3 linked regions of the Sphingobium yanoikuyae genome follow. The protein of the gene in region 3 binds, or shares a complex with, the protein of the main gene of each other region. Links are inferred from orthologs where the notes say so. Each region holds a gene or a part of one and is shown on either strand. Other genes may lie near its edges.

Region 1 (4,625 bases), 2.0 Mb from region 3 along the record:
CTGACCGAGCATTTCAAGGGTCACCACAAGGATAACCACAGCCGTCGCGGCCTGCTGATGCTGGTCAACAAGCGTCGTTCGCTGCTGGACTATCTGAAGAAGAAGGATGCGGCTCGCTACACCGACCTCATCACCAAGCTGGGCCTGCGTAAGTAAGCCTGCTAATAAGGGACGGCCCCATTCGGGGCCGTTTCCGATTCTAACTGACGTCCTTTTGGGGATGTCATTCGGGACGGGCGCAATCCGGCGCCCCGTTTCGTTTCAGGGGCCACACGATGCTCCACAACCGCCGCGGACCGGTTTCGTCCGCATATGAGGCCCCGCCCGGCAATAGGGCCAGGTGGGCAAAGGAACATATATGTTCGATGTAAAGAAAGTTTCGATCGAGCTGGCCGGCAAGACGCTGACCCTCGAAACCGGCCGGATCGCGCGTCAGGCCGACGCCGCCGTGCTGGCAACCTATGGCGAAACCGTGGTGCTGTGCGCCGTGACCGCCGCCAAGTCGGTGAAGGACGGCCAGGACTTCTTCCCGCTGACCGTTCACTATCAGGAAAAATATTCGGCCGCCGGCCGCATTCCGGGTGGTTTCTTCAAGCGTGAGCGTGGCGCCACCGAGAAGGAAACCCTGGTTTCGCGCCTGATCGACCGTCCGATCCGTCCGCTCTTCCCCGAAGGCTTCTACAACGAAATCAACGTCATCGCCCAGGTGATGTCGTTCGATGGCGAGAGCGAACCCGACATCGTCGCGATGATCGCTGCTTCCGCTGCCCTGACCCTGTCGGGCGTGCCCTTCATGGGCCCGATCGGCGCTGCCCGCGTCGGTTACAAGGATGGCGAATATCAGCTGAACCCGTCGCTGGACGAAGTGAAGACCGGCGAACTCGACCTGGTCGTCGCTGCCACCAGCAACGCCGTGATGATGGTCGAATCCGAAGCCAAGGAACTGTCGGAAGACGTCATGCTCGGCGCCGTCCTGTTCGCCCATGAAGCGAGCAAGAAGGTCGTCGACGCGATCATCCAGCTGGCCGAAAAGGCCGCCAAGGATCCGTGGGAAATGGCCAAGGGCGACGATCTCGGCGTGCTGAAGGGCAAGCTCAAGGATCTGATCGGTGGCGACATCGCCGCCGCCTACAAGCTGACCGACAAGTCGGCCCGCTCGAATGCCCTGAACGAAGCCCGCGCCAAGGCGAAGGCGATGTTCGCGGAAGACGGCCTCGACGCCCAGACCGTGATGGCCGGCATCAAGCTGACCAAGAAGCTGGAAGCCGAGATCGTGCGCGGCGCCATCCTGAAGGACGGCCAGCGCATCGACGGCCGCACCACCACCCAGATCCGTCCGATCGAGGCGATGGTCGGCTTCCTGCCGCGCACCCATGGTTCGGCCCTGTTCACCCGTGGCGAGACGCAGGCGATCTGCACCACCACGCTGGGCACCAAGGACGCCGAGCAGATGATCGACGGCCTGACCGGCCTGCACTATGAAAACTTCATGCTGCACTACAACTTCCCGCCCTATTCGGTCGGTGAAGTGGGCCGCTTCGGTGCGCCGGGTCGTCGTGAAGTCGGCCATGGCAAGCTCGCCTGGCGCGCGCTGCACCCGGTGCTGCCGACCAAGGACGAATTCCCCTACACCATCCGCGTTCTCTCGGACATCACCGAGTCGAACGGTTCCTCGTCGATGGCCACCGTCTGCGGTGGTTCGCTCTCGATGATGGACGCGGGCGTTCCGCTCAAGCGTCCGGTGTCGGGCATCGCCATGGGCCTGATCCTGGAAGGCAGCGACTTCGCCGTCATCTCGGACATCCTGGGCGACGAGGATCACCTCGGCGACATGGACTTCAAGGTGGCTGGCACGGAAGCCGGCATCACCACCATGCAGATGGACATCAAGGTTGCCGGCATCACGCAGGAAATCTTCGAGACCGCCCTGCGCCAGGCCAAGGAAGGTCGCGCCCACATCCTGGGTGAGATGAACAAGGCCCTGTCCTCGACCCGCACCGAACTGTCGGCACACGCTCCGCGCATCGAGACGATCCAGATCGACAAGTCGAAGATCCGTGACGTCATCGGCACCGGCGGCAAGGTCATCCGCGAGATCGTCGCCGAAACCGGCGCCAAGGTCGACATCGACGACGAAGGCATCATCAAGATTTCGTCGTCCGACACCGCCCAGATCGAAGCTGCCAAGAAGTGGATTCTGGGCATTGTCGAGGAAGCGGAAGTCGGCAAGATCTACACCGGCAAGGTCGTCAACATCGTCGACTTCGGTGCGTTCGTGAACTTCATGGGTGGCAAGGACGGCCTCGTCCACGTCAGCGAAATGAAGAATGAGCGCGTCGAAAAGCCGACCGACGTCGTGTCGGAAGGCCAGGAAGTGAAGGTCAAGGTTCTCGAGATCGATCCGCGCGGCAAGGTTCGCCTGTCGATGCGCGTCGTCGACCAGGAAACCGGCGAGGAACTGGAAGACACCCGTCCGGCCCGCGAACCGCGTGAACCGCGCGGCGACCGTGGTGATCGCGGCGATCGTGGTCGCGGCCCGCGCCGTGACGGCGGCGACCGTGGTGGTCGTGGTGGCGATCGTGGCCCGCGCCGCGACCGTGGCCCGCGCAGCGAAGGCAAGGGCGACGATGACGGCTCCAACGCCGGCCTGCCCGACTTCCTGACCCAGGACTGATCGGCAGCATCATCGCTGACAGGAAAAGGGGGCGTCCGGTTCTACCGGGCGCCCTTTTTCGTGACGAATCCCGTCAGGGCTGATTTCGATCAAGGCGCGGGGGGCGACATCTGATACGGTCGCGTCACGGTTCTGGGGGAATGTCCATGCAACGCAGGAATGAGCGGTTTGTCGAGCGCCTGCCGCTCGTGCTTCCAAGACCGGTCTATGGCTATGCCCTGAGCCTGTTGCTCTGCATGCTCGCCTGGCTGGCGCGTGTCGCAGCGGAAACGCTGCTGCCGGTCGGCTATCCCTTCGTCACCTTCTTCCCGGCGGTCATCCTCTCCTCCTTCCTGTTCGGGGTGCGGCCGGGCATCTTCGCCGCCATCATCGGCGGGCTGCTGTCCTGGTATTGCTTCATCCCGCCCTTCTATGCGCTGGCCTTCAACCCCGGCGTCGCCATGGCGCTGATCTTCTACACGATGGTCGTGGCCGTCGACATATTGCTCATCCACTTCATGCAGCGCGCCAATTTCAACCTGGCGGTGGAACGGGAGCGCAGCCGCGCCCTGGCCGAGAATCGCGAATTATTGTTCCGCGAACTCCAGCACCGCGTGTCGAACAATCTTCAGGTGGTGGCCGCCATGCTCTCGCTCCAGCGGCGCCAGATCGACAATGATGTCGCCCGTCGCGCGCTGGACGATGCCGCCGCCCGCCTCGCCCTGATCGGCAAGATCAGCCGCGCCCTCTATGATCCCTCGGGGCAGGGGCAGGAACTGCGCGCCTTCATGGTCATGCTCTGCGCCGATATCGTCGATGCGTCGGGCCGCACCGATATCGATTGCACCATCTGCGCGCCCGATGGCCTGTCGCTCGAACCCGATGTCATCGTGCCGCTGGCGCTGATCGTGGCGGAATCGGTCAGCAACGCGATCGAACATGGCCTGCCCGATCGCGCCGGGCGGGTGGCGGTGACGCTGGAGCAGCAGGCGGACGGCGCGCTTCACCTGCGCGTCGTCGACGATGGGCGCGGCCTGCCGGACGGGACCATGCCCGACGGGCCGACCAGCATCGGCCTGCGCATCGCCGTCGCGCTGGCGCAGCAGCTTGGCGGCCGCTTCCGGCTGGAACCCGCGCCGGATGGCGGCGCCATGGCCTGCCTCGACCTGCCGCAACAGACGCGCTGACACGGCTTAACGTTCTGCAACATTCTGGCGCTTGGCGACGGCGATCCGCTCGGCTATGACCCGGCGCATGCTGACGAAAACCCTGACGCGCATCGGCGCGGCCACCACTCTGGTCCTGATCGCCTCGCCTGTGCTGACCGGCTGCTCCACATCGAAGAACAAGGCCGACACCCTCTACGTCGCCCGTGACGTGTCGACCCTCTACAACAGCGGCAAGGCCCGCCTCGATCGCGGCCAGTACAAGCTCGCCGCCGCACTGTTCGATGAGGTCGAGCGCCAGCATCCCTATTCGCCCTGGGCGCGCCGCGCGCAGCTCATGTCGGCGTTCAGCTATTATATGAACCGCGACTATCCGGAATCGATCGCGGCCTCGCAGCGCTTCCTGTCGATCCACACCGGCAACAAGGACGCGCCCTACGCTTATTATCTGATCGCGCTGTGCTATTATGAGCAGATTGCCGATGTCACCCGCGACCAGAAGATCACGCAGCAGGCGATGGATGCGCTGGGCGAACTGATCCGCCGCTATCCCGACACCCGCTATGCCGCCGACGCCCGTCTGAAGGTCGACCTGGTGAATGACCACCTTGCCGGCAAGGAAATGGAACTGGGCCGCTTCTACCAGCGCCGGGGCCAGTGGCTCGCCGCCACGCTGCGCTTCCGCACCGTGATCGACAAGTTCCAGACCACCACCCACACGCCCGAAGCGCTGGAGCGTCTGGTTGAATCCTATCTCTCGCTCGGCATCCCGGCCGAAGCGCAGAAGGCCGCCGCTGTGCTGGGCC
Region 2 (4,441 bases), 2.2 Mb from region 3 along the record:
TGTCCAGCGTATCTGCGGCACTGGCCACCGATTCCGCTGCCTGGCGGGCATAGTCGCCATATTGCGGGCCCAGCTTCGCATCGACCGTGCCGGCGGTGTCCGCAATCAGCTTCGACAGGCTCTGCATCGCCGAACCGGTCTTGTCCTTGGCACTGCTCGCCGCAGACTTTGCGGTCTTGCCGGCCTGTTCCTTGATCGGGTCGATATGCGCCTTCCAGTCGACCGAATTGATCTTGTCGGTTGCGGCCTTGGCGGCCTTTTCGGCCTGCGCCTTGATCGGCGCAATCTGTGCGGACCAGCCATGGGCTGCCCCGTTTCCGGGCTTTGCGGGCGCCTTGCGGGTGGCGGCCTTCTTCACCGGCGCGGCCTTGACGGCCGGGGTGGAGGCCTTGGTCGACGCCGGCTTCGCCTTGGCGGCAACCGCCTTCTTCGCGCGCTTGACGGGCGGGGTTTCCGGGGTGTCGGCCATTGTCCAAAGTCTCCCTAAAGCTCAACCTCATGGTCCCGCGCGAGGCGGGCTGTCATGATCCTAATGCTTGGCGGCGGCCTACAGTTCCGGCGCCGTTACTATTTTGAGCATCGGCATTTTTTGTCCGATGGCAAGTCCCCCGGATTGCCAAGTTTGGGGCTGCTGGCTAAGCGGGGCCGCGAAAAGGCCGCCCGGCGCGTGTCCGGGCCCAGATCAGGGAGCGATCATGACCGCCATTCTCGATATTCACGCCCGCCAGATTCTCGACAGCCGCGGCAATCCGACCGTCGAAGTCGATGTGATGCTGGAAGATGGCAGCTTCGGCCGCGCCGCCGTGCCCTCGGGTGCGTCGACCGGTGCCTATGAGGCGGTCGAAAAGCGCGACGGCGACAAGAGCAAATATCTGGGCAAGGGCGTGCTTCAGGCCGTCGCCGCCGTCAATGACGAGATTGCCGAGCAGCTCATCGGTCTCGATGCCGAGGACCAGGGCGAAGTCGATGCCGCAATGATCGCGCTCGACGGCACCGAGAACAAGTCGCGCCTGGGCGCCAACGCGATCCTGGGCGTGTCGCTCGCCACCGCCAAGGCTGCTGCCGACGCGCGCGGCCTGCCGCTCTATCGCTATGTCGGCGGCGTGTCGTCGCATGTCCTGCCGGTGCCGATGATGAACATCATCAACGGCGGCGAGCATGCCGACAACCCGATCGACTTCCAGGAATTCATGATCATGCCGGTCGGTGCGGAGAGCATCGCCGACGCCGTGCGCATCGGTTCGGAAATCTTCCACACCCTCAAGAAGGGCCTGCACGACAAGGGCCTGGCCACCTCGGTCGGTGACGAGGGCGGCTTTGCCCCCAACATCGCCTCGACCCGCGATGCGCTCGACTTCATCATGCTGTCGGTCGAAAAGGCCGGCTACAAGCCCGGTGACGATGTCGTGCTGGCGCTGGACTGCGCCGCGACCGAATTCTTCAAGAACGGCAAATATGAGATTTCGGGCGAAGGCCTGTCGCTTTCGCCGGTCGAAATGGCCGACTATCTCGCCGCGCTGGCTGCCGACTATCCGATCAAGTCGATCGAAGACGGCATGAGCGAGGATGATTTCGAGGGCTGGAAGGCGCTGACCGACAAGATCGGTGACAAGGTCCAGCTGGTCGGCGACGATCTGTTCGTCACCAACCCGGCTCGCCTGTCGATGGGCATTGGCAAGGGGCTGGCCAACTCGCTGCTGGTGAAGGTCAACCAGATCGGCACGCTGTCGGAAACGCTCGCCGCCGTCGATATGGCGCACCGTGCCCGCTACACGGCGGTCATGTCGCACCGTTCGGGCGAGACCGAGGATTCGACCATCGCCGACCTCGCCGTCGCCACCAATTGCGGTCAGATCAAGACCGGCTCGCTCGCCCGTTCGGACCGGCTTGCCAAGTATAATCAACTGATCCGCATCGAGGAAGAACTGGGCGACATGGCGGTCTATGCCGGTCGTTCGATCTTCCGCTGATCCACGGCTGATTTCAGGTTAGGGATTCGGCTGGTCGCATCGGGCATGTTTTTGCTTGCGACCGGTCGAATCCTGTGATTCAAGCGATTCATGGCGCATATCGCGAAGCTCCGCATGCTATTGATGTCGGCCCTCGGGCCGGCAATCGCGGTGCTGTTGCTGCTGTTCTTCGCCGGCTATGTGGTGCTGGGCTCCAATGGCGTGCTTGCCTGGGGCGATTATTCGCGCCAGCTGCGCGATGCGAAGGCTGAACTCAAAATCGTCCAACTGCATCGCCAGGAGCTGCGCAACCGGGTCGATCTGCTCAATCCGCGCCGCGTTGATCCCGATCTGTCGGATGAGCTGATCCGTCGCCAGCTCGGCGTGATTCACCATGACGAAGTGATCGTTCCGCTGAACTGATCCGCACTCCCGACGGCGTGCGCTTTCCATTTATTTGGTAAAATCATGTCGCGGCAACATTTTGTTGCCAGCCGTTCGTGACCCGTTTTCGACAGCGTTGTCATGGATTGTCGTTTTTGCACTCGGCACATTCATTATGCCGGGATTCCGTGGGGTCCGCCGTTGCAATCTATGCAACTCTGACGCATATCGGGCTTCCTTCCATCCTACCCACGCAAAAGGATAATAGCCTTGGCGAAACCAACCACGCCGCGCGCCGACAGCGCAAAGGCAAAGGCCGCAGTGCCGGCCGGTGCGGACCATAATCGTCCGCGCCCCGAAACGCCCACCGACTACAAGGCCAGCAAGGAAGAGCTGCTGGAATTCTATCGGCAGATGGTTCTGATCCGCCGCTTCGAGGAAAAGGCCGGCCAGCTCTATGGTCTGGGTTTCATCGGCGGCTTCTGTCACCTCTATATCGGCCAGGAAGCGGTTGCGGTCGGCATCCAGTCGGCGCTCAAGCCCGGCAAGGACAGCGTGATCACCGGCTATCGCGACCATGGTCACATGCTCGCCTATGGCATCGATCCCAAGGTCATCATGGCCGAACTGACCGGCCGCGAAGCCGGCATTTCGCGTGGCAAGGGCGGTTCGATGCACATGTTCAGCGTCGAGCATAAATTCTATGGCGGCCACGGCATCGTCGGCGCCCAGGTGTCGCTCGGCGCGGGTCTGGCCTTCGCGCACAAATATAATGATGATGGCGGCGTGTGCGTTGCCTATTTCGGCGACGGCGCGGCCAACCAGGGCCAGGTCTACGAATCGTTCAACATGGCCGAGCTGTGGAAGCTCCCGATCATCTTCGTGATCGAGAACAACCAATATGCCATGGGCACCAGCGTCAATCGCGCCTCGTCGGAAGACCAGCTTTATCGCCGTGGCGAGAGCTTCCGCATCCCCGGCATCCAGGTCGACGGTATGGACGTTCTGGCGGTGCGCGGTGCGACCGAGGAAGCGCTCAAGTGGGTCCAGGGCGGCAATGGCCCGATCCTGCTGGAAATGAAAACCTACCGTTATCGCGGTCACTCCATGTCCGACCCGGCCAAATATCGTTCGCGTGACGAGGTTCAGGCCGTGCGCGACAACAGCGACCCGATTGAGGGCGTGAAGAAATATCTGATCGATGCCGGCGTCAGCGAGGACGAGATCAAGGTCATCGATCAGGATATCCGCAAGATCGTCGCCGAAGCGGCCGATTTCGCCGAAACCTCGCCCGAACCTGAGATGCATGAACTCTATACCGACGTGCTGGTGGAGCAATATTAATGGGTATCGAAATCAAGATGCCGGCGCTCTCGCCGACGATGGAAGAGGGCACGCTGGCCAAGTGGCTGGTGAAGGAAGGCGATGAAGTGAAGTCCGGCGACATCCTCGCCGAGATCGAGACCGACAAGGCGACGATGGAATTCGAAGCCGTCGACGAAGGCAAGATCGGCCAGATCGTGATTGCCGAAGGCACCGAAGGGGTGAAGGTCGGCACCGTGATCGCGACGATGGCGGGCGAGGGCGGCGAGGCTGCTCCGGCACCTGCACCGAAGGCTGAAGCCCCCAAGGCCGAAGAAGCGCCCAAGAAGGCGGAAAGCGGCACCTCCAAGCTGGCGTCGGAAGCCAAGGCGACCGTGCAGGATCCGGACCTTCCGGCCGGCACCGAGTTCGTCAAGACCACCGTGCGCGAAGCGCTGCGCGACGCCATGGCCGAGGAAATGCGGTCGGACCCGCGCGTCTTCGTGATGGGCGAGGAAGTCGCCGAATATCAGGGCGCCTACAAGGTGACCCAGGGCCTGCTCGACGAATTCGGTCCCAAGCGCGTCATCGACACGCCGATCACCGAATATGGCTTTGCCGGCATCGGTTCGGGCGCGGCCATGGGTGGCCTGCGTCCAGTGATCGAGTTCATGACGTTCAACTTCGCCATGCAGGCGATCGACCACATCATCAACTCGGCTGCTAAGACCAACTATATGTCCGGTGGCCAGATGCGCTGCCCGATCGTGTTCCGTGGTCCCAACGGTGCGGCCAGCCGCGTCGGC
Region 3 (6,268 bases):
GCGCCCAGGGTCATCTGCATTTTCCTGTTGGATAGGGCCGCACGAAAGCTGGGCCGGGTCTGATCTGTCATCTTCTCTTCCGCTTCTGCTCGACGGCAGCCCGCGAGACCATCGCGATATCCTGCGCCCGCAGATAGTCAACCGTTCCGGGCTTCAATCCCTGCATTGCCGCGTCCGCACTTCGCAGTGCCATACTGTCCTGCCCGATCATTGAAAAGCGCTCGGCACTGGCCAGCGCGGCGCGCGGCGTGTCGCCGCGATGCTCGTAGACGACGCCCAGTTGATACCAGGCGAAGGGATTTTCGCGGTCCCGCGCGATCGCATTGCGCAGCACGGTCTCGGCCTCGGCGTAATTTTTCTCATCCTCGGTCGCGATCAGCGCATGGCCCAGCAATACCGCGATCAGCGGCTGCTGCGTCTTGGCGACCGCCTCGCGCAGCGGTGGAATCGCCTCGCCCGGCCGCCCGCTCTCCAGCAGGATCTGGCCCTTCAGCTCCAGGAAATAGGGATCATGCGGCGCCGCCGTCAGCAGCGCGTCCGCTTCGCTCAGCGCCTTCTCGGGATAGGCGCTTTTATGCCAGGCATAGGCGCGCGCATAATGGGCCGGGATCGACCGGTCGCTCTCGGGATATTTGAGCAGTGTCTGCTGCGGCTCCGATACGAAGCCGATCAGCTTCGCCTTGATCCGCTCGAACCGCGCTTCCAGCTGCGGATTGGGCGGATTGTCCCAGGCCGGATCGACCGTATAGACTTCGCGCAGCACATTGATGCGCTCGCCCGACAGCGGGTGGGTGCGGCCATAGCTATTGTCCTGCGGGATCGCGAGGCGATATTCCTGATTCTGCAGCTTCTTGAAGAATTCCAGGCTGCCCTTGCCGCTCAGATGCGCGCCGCTCAGATAGCGCGCGCCGGCAAGGTCGGCGGAGCTTTCCTGCGCGCGCGAGAAAGCGAGATATTTGGACATGCCGACCTGCTGGCCCAGGCCCATGATGCCCATGCCGGCCTCCGCGCCGCCCGCCGCGATCGCCGCCGCGCCCAGCACCAGGCTCAGCAAGGTGATGCTGGTCGCTTCCTTGATGCCGTCGGTGCGGATCACATGGCCGCCCTCGATATGGCCCAGTTCATGCGCGACCACGCCCTGCAACTGGTTCACATTGTCGGCCTGCGCAATCAGCCCGCTATGCACCCAGACATATTGGCCACCCGCGACGAAGGCGTTGATCTCCGGATCGTTGATCACCATCACCTGGACATTGCGCGGCTGCATGCCGGCCGCCTTGACCAGATCGCCCGACATGTCCGCCATGAAGGCTTCGGTCTCGGCATCGCGCAGGATGCTTTGGGCCAGCGCCGGCCGCGCCATCAGCATCAGCGACCCCAGCAGGAGCGCCGTCAGGCGCAGCCACCGCGTCATCATGCAAAGCCTTGATGGGGAAGGGGAACAGGCATTGGCCCGATTTATGCCCTTCTCGCCCTGAACATCAAGTGAAGCCACGAAACAAGTGAAGCCACGAAAAACGCCGCCATCCGACCCCTGGGGCTGGATGGCGGCGTGTTTCATTCAGGCCTGTGCCCTGGCCTTATTGGCCGAAGGTGCGCTGCCACCAGCCACGGCGCGGCTCGCCATTCTCGTCGCTCTCGACCTCGGCAGCGGGGTCGGCAGTGACGGCTTCGCTGGCCGGCGCAGCCTCGGCCGGCGCTGCAGCGACTTCGGTCACGGCCGGCGCGGCCTCGACGGCGACTTCCTCGGCGACCGGTTCGACCTTCTTCTTGCGGGTCCGCTTGGGCTTGGGCTTTTCGGCCACTTCCTCGGCAACCGCTTCGACAGCGGGCGCTTCGGCTGCCGCAGCGGCTTCGGCCTCGACATCCGCCTTCTTCTTGCGGGTGCGCTTGGGCTTGGGCTTTTCGGCCGCTTCCTCGGCAACCGGCTCGGCGGCGGGCGCTTCGGCAACAACCTCGGCCGGGGCTTCGGTCGCTTCGACGGCAGCCGGTTCGGCCGCCGCGTCCTTCGCCTTGCGGGCACGGGGGCGACGGCGCGTCTTGGGCGCTTCCTCGGCCGGGGCTTCTTCCGGCGCTGCTTCGGCAACCGGAGCTTCCTCGACAGGCGCGGCCGCTTCGGCTTCGATCACCGTCTCAGCGCCGTCCTCGCCAGCGGTCTCACCGGCTTCGGCGCCCGCTTCGCCACCTTCGCGACGGCGACGACCGCCACGGCGACCGCGACGACCACGACGACGGCTGTCACCTTCATCCTCGCCTTCGGCGGCCGGCTCGGCGGCAACAGCTTCGGCATCGGTCTCGATTTCGGCCGATTCCTCGCCTTCCTCACCATCTTCGGCGCCATTGTCTTCGCCGGTTTCGCCCGGCGCATCATCGCGCTGGCCACCGCGACGACGGCGACGACGGCGACGGCGGCGTCCGCCTTCGCGTTCCTCGCCCCGGTCACCGCGCTCGCCACGCTCCTGGCGTTCGGGGGCGGCTTCTTCCTCGATCTCTTCCTCTTCTTCCTCGTCCTCGATCACGTCGAGGTCATCCTCTTCCTCCGCGAGCGGGGCATAGGTGACGACGCGTTCGGGACGCGGACCGCTGGGCTCGACCGACATGCGGGCGCCCTCGATCTCGCCATCGGGCAGGACGACGATGCGCACGCCATAGCGCTGTTCGATCTCGTCCAGTTCGCGACGCTTGTTGTTGAGGACGTAGAAGGCGGCTTCCTGGCTGGCGCGCAGCGTGATGACGCTGCCACGGCCACGGGCGGCCTCTTCCTCCAGCATGCGCAGCGCGCCCAGGCCCGCCGACGATGCGGTGCGGACCAGGCCCGTGCCTTCGCAATGCGGGCACTGGCGGGTCGATGCTTCCAGCACGCCGGTGCGCAGACGCTGGCGGCTCATTTCCATCAGGCCAAAGCCCGAAATGCGGCCGACCTGAATACGGGCGCGATCGTCCTTCAGCGCCTCCTTCATCGCCTTCTCGACCTTACGGATGTTGGAGTTCATCTCCATGTCGATGAAGTCGATGACGACCAGGCCTGCCATGTCGCGCAGGCGCAGCTGGCGGGCGATCTCGCGCGCCGCCTCCAGGTTGGTGGCGACCGCGGTCTGCTCGATGCCATGCTCGCGGGTCGACCGGCCCGAGTTGATGTCGATCGACACCAGCGCCTCGGTCGGGTTGATCACCAGATAGCCGCCGGACTTGAGCTGCACCACGGGATTGTACATCGCCGCCAGCTGGTCCTCAACGCTGGCGCGCTGGAACAGCGACACCGCGTCGGCATATTGCTTCACGCGCCGGGCATGGCTCGGCATCAGCAGCTTCATGAAGTCCTTGGCGGCCTTGTAGCCATGCTCGCCCTCGACGATCACTTCCTCGATATCCTTGTTGTAGATATCGCGGATCGCCCGCTTGATGAGGTCGCTGTCGTTATGGATCAGCTCGGGCGCGGCGGCGCGCAGCGTCTTCTCGCGAATCTCGTCCCACAGCCGGGCGAGATAGTCGAAGTCGCGCTTGATCTCGGGCTTGGTGCGCTGCAGGCCGGCGGTGCGCACGATGCAGCCCATCGACGAAGGCAGCGCCATTTCGGCGATGATCGACTTCAGTCGCTTGCGGTCGGCCGCATTGCTGATCTTGCGCGAAATGCCGCCACCATGGCTGGTGTTGGGCATCAGCACGCAATAGCGACCGGCCAGCGACAAATAGGTGGTCAGCGCCGCACCCTTGTTGCCGCGCTCTTCCTTGACGACCTGCACCAGCAGCACCTGGCGGCGCTTGATGACGTCCTGGATCTTGTAGCGACGGCGCAGCGCCATGCGCTTGCGGCGCAGCTCGTCGGCTGCGTCGTCGCCCTTTTCGCGCTTGCGCCGGTTCGGGCGGCCGCCTTCGTTGCTTTCGCCTTCGCTGGCTTCGGCTTCGTGGGCGCGTTCCTCATCGTCATGATGGGTCGCTTCCACGACCTCGACGCCATCGTCGCCGGCGGCGTCCTCATCCTCGTCATAATCGGCGCGCAGCGCGGCCTCTTCCTCGGCATGCGCGCGTTCCTCGCGCAGCAGTGCCTCGCGGTCTTCGCGCGGAATCTGGTAATAGTCGGGATGGATTTCGCTGAAAGCGAGGAAGCCGTGGCGATTGCCACCATAATCGACGAAGGCCGCCTGGAGCGAAGGCTCTACGCGGGTGACCTTGGCGAGATAGATATTGCCCTTGAGCTGCTTGTGCTCAGCGGATTCGAAGTCAAATTCCTCGATCCGGTTTCCCTTGACGACCGCGACCCGGGTTTCTTCCCGGTGGCGCGCATCGATCAGCATACGCATTGTCATTTATGTGTCTCCGGCGATGGCGGCCGCAGGCACTGGGCCGGGCCGCCACGCGATAGTGATGGGACGGCCGTGCGCGCGCCGGGTTCGGCGCGCGAGGCGGCATCGTCCAGGTTTGAAGGAAGAATTGCGTGTCTGCTGCGTCGGCAGGGCCGGACAGTGCGCCGGGCCGGACCATCCACGCCACAGCACCCGGTATCGGGGCCAGCGTGGAAGGAAAGTCATGCCTCATGCAGCGTCAACCTGTTGCGCATCGGCTCGAGCGACAGGCGCGCGCCGATGCAAATAATCAAGATCCGCAAAGGACCTTATTGATATGGTCGGTCCTCCCGGAATGTGAAGGGGTAGCAGTCATGGGCGCGGGGAGCAACGGTCCCTGAAAAGATTATGTCTTTATGATGACCTTGATCGGCCGGCCGGCGATTCATGCTGAAACCGATATTAACCGTTTCATTTTACCCCGTCACAACAGCCGATGCTTAATCCGAAATTCAGCGTGGGGACGCTGGACGGATAGACGTCATGAAAATTGGCTGGACGGCCGATGGGCGCGCGTTGCACAAGCGGCGCATGCTCAACATAATTGCGCTGGCAACGACGATGCTGGCAGCGACCCCCGGCGATGCCGGCGGTATCGCGGCCGTGGATGTGCAGGGCGACCGCGTCACCGTTCGGTTCGACGATCGGGTGGAGGGCGCGTCCGCCTTCCTGCTCGACGGGCCGCGCCGCATCGCGCTGGATGTTGCCGGCGCGCAGGCCGGTGCCAGCCGCTATGCCGGTTCCAATGCTGCGGTCAGTGGCATTCGCCAGGGCCAGCTCAGCGACACCATGGCGCGCATCGTGCTAGACCTGACGACGCCGGCAACGCTCGGCGATCCGCAGATCGCGGCCGACGGCAAGTCGCTCAGCTTCTCGCTCCAGAATGTGACCGACGGCCGGTTCCGCACCGCCGTGGGGCAGGGGCGGCTGCGCTTCGACGCGCCCGCCAATATGAGCGCCCGGCCGCAAAAGCGCATTCATTCGATCACCGTGCCGATCCCGCCGGTGGCACGCGGCGTCGATCTGCCCGCGATTGAGGGCGTGCGCGACGGATCGCGCCCGCTGGTGGTGATTGATGCCGGCCATGGCGGTCATGATCCGGGCGCCATCAACAAGGATAATGGCAAGCGCGAAAAGGATGTGACGCTGGCGATCGCGCAGGCGATCCGGGACCAGCTGGTCAAGTCCGGCCGGGTGCGCGTGGCCCTGACCCGCGACGATGACCGCTTCCTCGTGCTGCAGGAACGCTATGGCATCGCCCGCAAGCTGGGTGCCGATCTCTTCATCTCGGTCCATGCCGATTCGGCGGAAAATGCCGATGCCCATGGCGCCACCGTCTATACCCTCTCGGAAACCGCATCGGATCGGGAAGCGGCCCGGCTCGCCGCGCGCGAGAACAAGGCCGATGTGCTGAACGGCGTCAATCTCGGCAACCAGTCCGGCGACGTCTCCTCGATCCTCATCGATCTGACGCAGCGGGAATCGATGAACATCTCGGCCAATTTTGCGCGGCTGCTGCAACGGGAAGCGGCGCCCTATGTGCCGTTCCGCAGCGCCTATCACCGCTTCGCCTCGCTGATGGTGCTGAAGGCCCCGGACACGCCCTCGGTCCTGTTCGAGACCGGCTATATCAGCAATGCGGATGATGCCCTTTTCCTCTCCTCGCATGAGGGACAGCAGGCGATCGCGCGCGGCGTCGCCCGTGCCATCGACGTCCATTTCGCGCGCAAGCTCGCCATGGGCAGCGGCCGGTCGGGCGGCTGACGCGCCTATCCGCGCATCGGTACTGGTATTGAAGGACTTTTGACCGGGAGTCAGGATGTAGAGCCTGATTCACGCCATCGATGGAAACGCAAAGCGCTTCCATCTCAGGCGATCAGGCTCTAGAGCCTCTTCCACCATGGAAGAGGCCCGTTCCAATCCGC

The links. The genes of interacting proteins can lie anywhere in the genome.
Region 1: the proteins of HH800_RS24090 (region 3) and pnp are in contact, whole or in part, in a cryo-EM structure (PDB 9QH0), measured with the Escherichia coli proteins. The link is inferred for Sphingobium yanoikuyae from one-to-one orthologs.
Region 2: the proteins of HH800_RS24090 (region 3) and eno are in contact, whole or in part, in a solved structure (PDB 2FYM), measured with the Escherichia coli proteins. The link is inferred for Sphingobium yanoikuyae from one-to-one orthologs.

Annotation. Positions count from the first base shown.
Region 1 is NZ_CP053021.1:3,018,578-3,023,202, reverse strand. Bases 16-3,016 are described here. They hold pnp (polyribonucleotide nucleotidyltransferase), read left to right. Parts: upstream 16-358; coding sequence 359-2,674; downstream 2,675-3,016. Other genes in these bases: HH800_RS14675 (sensor histidine kinase), read left to right, coding at 2,821-3,016; rpsO (30S ribosomal protein S15), read left to right, coding at 16-156. In the rest of the region: more of rpsO, read left to right, coding at 1-15; more of HH800_RS14675, read left to right, coding at 3,017-3,840; HH800_RS14670 (outer membrane protein assembly factor BamD), read left to right, coding at 3,908-4,625. UniProt on the Escherichia coli protein: Involved in mRNA degradation. Catalyzes the phosphorolysis of single-stranded polyribonucleotides processively in the 3'- to 5'-direction. Also involved, along with RNase II, in tRNA processing.
Region 2 is NZ_CP053021.1:2,810,984-2,815,424, reverse strand. Bases 16-2,832 are described here. They hold eno (phosphopyruvate hydratase), read left to right. Parts: upstream 16-695; coding sequence 696-1,970; downstream 1,971-2,832. Other genes in these bases: pdhA (pyruvate dehydrogenase (acetyl-transferring) E1 component subunit alpha), read left to right, coding at 2,604-2,832; HH800_RS13705 (FtsB family cell division protein), read left to right, coding at 2,061-2,372; HH800_RS13715 (hypothetical protein), read right to left, coding at 16-469. In the rest of the region: more of HH800_RS13715, read right to left, coding at 1-15; more of pdhA, read left to right, coding at 2,833-3,677; HH800_RS13695 (pyruvate dehydrogenase complex E1 component subunit beta), read left to right, coding at 3,677-4,441. UniProt on the Escherichia coli protein: Catalyzes the reversible conversion of 2-phosphoglycerate (2-PG) into phosphoenolpyruvate (PEP). It is essential for the degradation of carbohydrates via glycolysis.
Region 3 is NZ_CP053021.1:4,984,302-4,990,569, forward strand. Bases 1,381-4,667 are described here. They hold HH800_RS24090 (Rne/Rng family ribonuclease), read right to left. Parts: upstream 4,308-4,667; coding sequence 1,581-4,307; downstream 1,381-1,580. Other genes in these bases: HH800_RS24085 (M48 family metalloprotease), read right to left, coding at 1,381-1,414. Also shown: HH800_RS24080 (DsbA family protein), read right to left, coding at 1-71; more of HH800_RS24085, read right to left, coding at 68-1,380; HH800_RS24095 (N-acetylmuramoyl-L-alanine amidase), read left to right, coding at 4,827-6,107; HH800_RS24100 (penicillin-binding protein 1A), read left to right, coding at 6,244-6,268. UniProt on the Escherichia coli protein: Endoribonuclease that plays a central role in RNA processing and decay. Required for the maturation of 5S and 16S rRNAs and the majority of tRNAs. Also involved in the degradation of most mRNAs.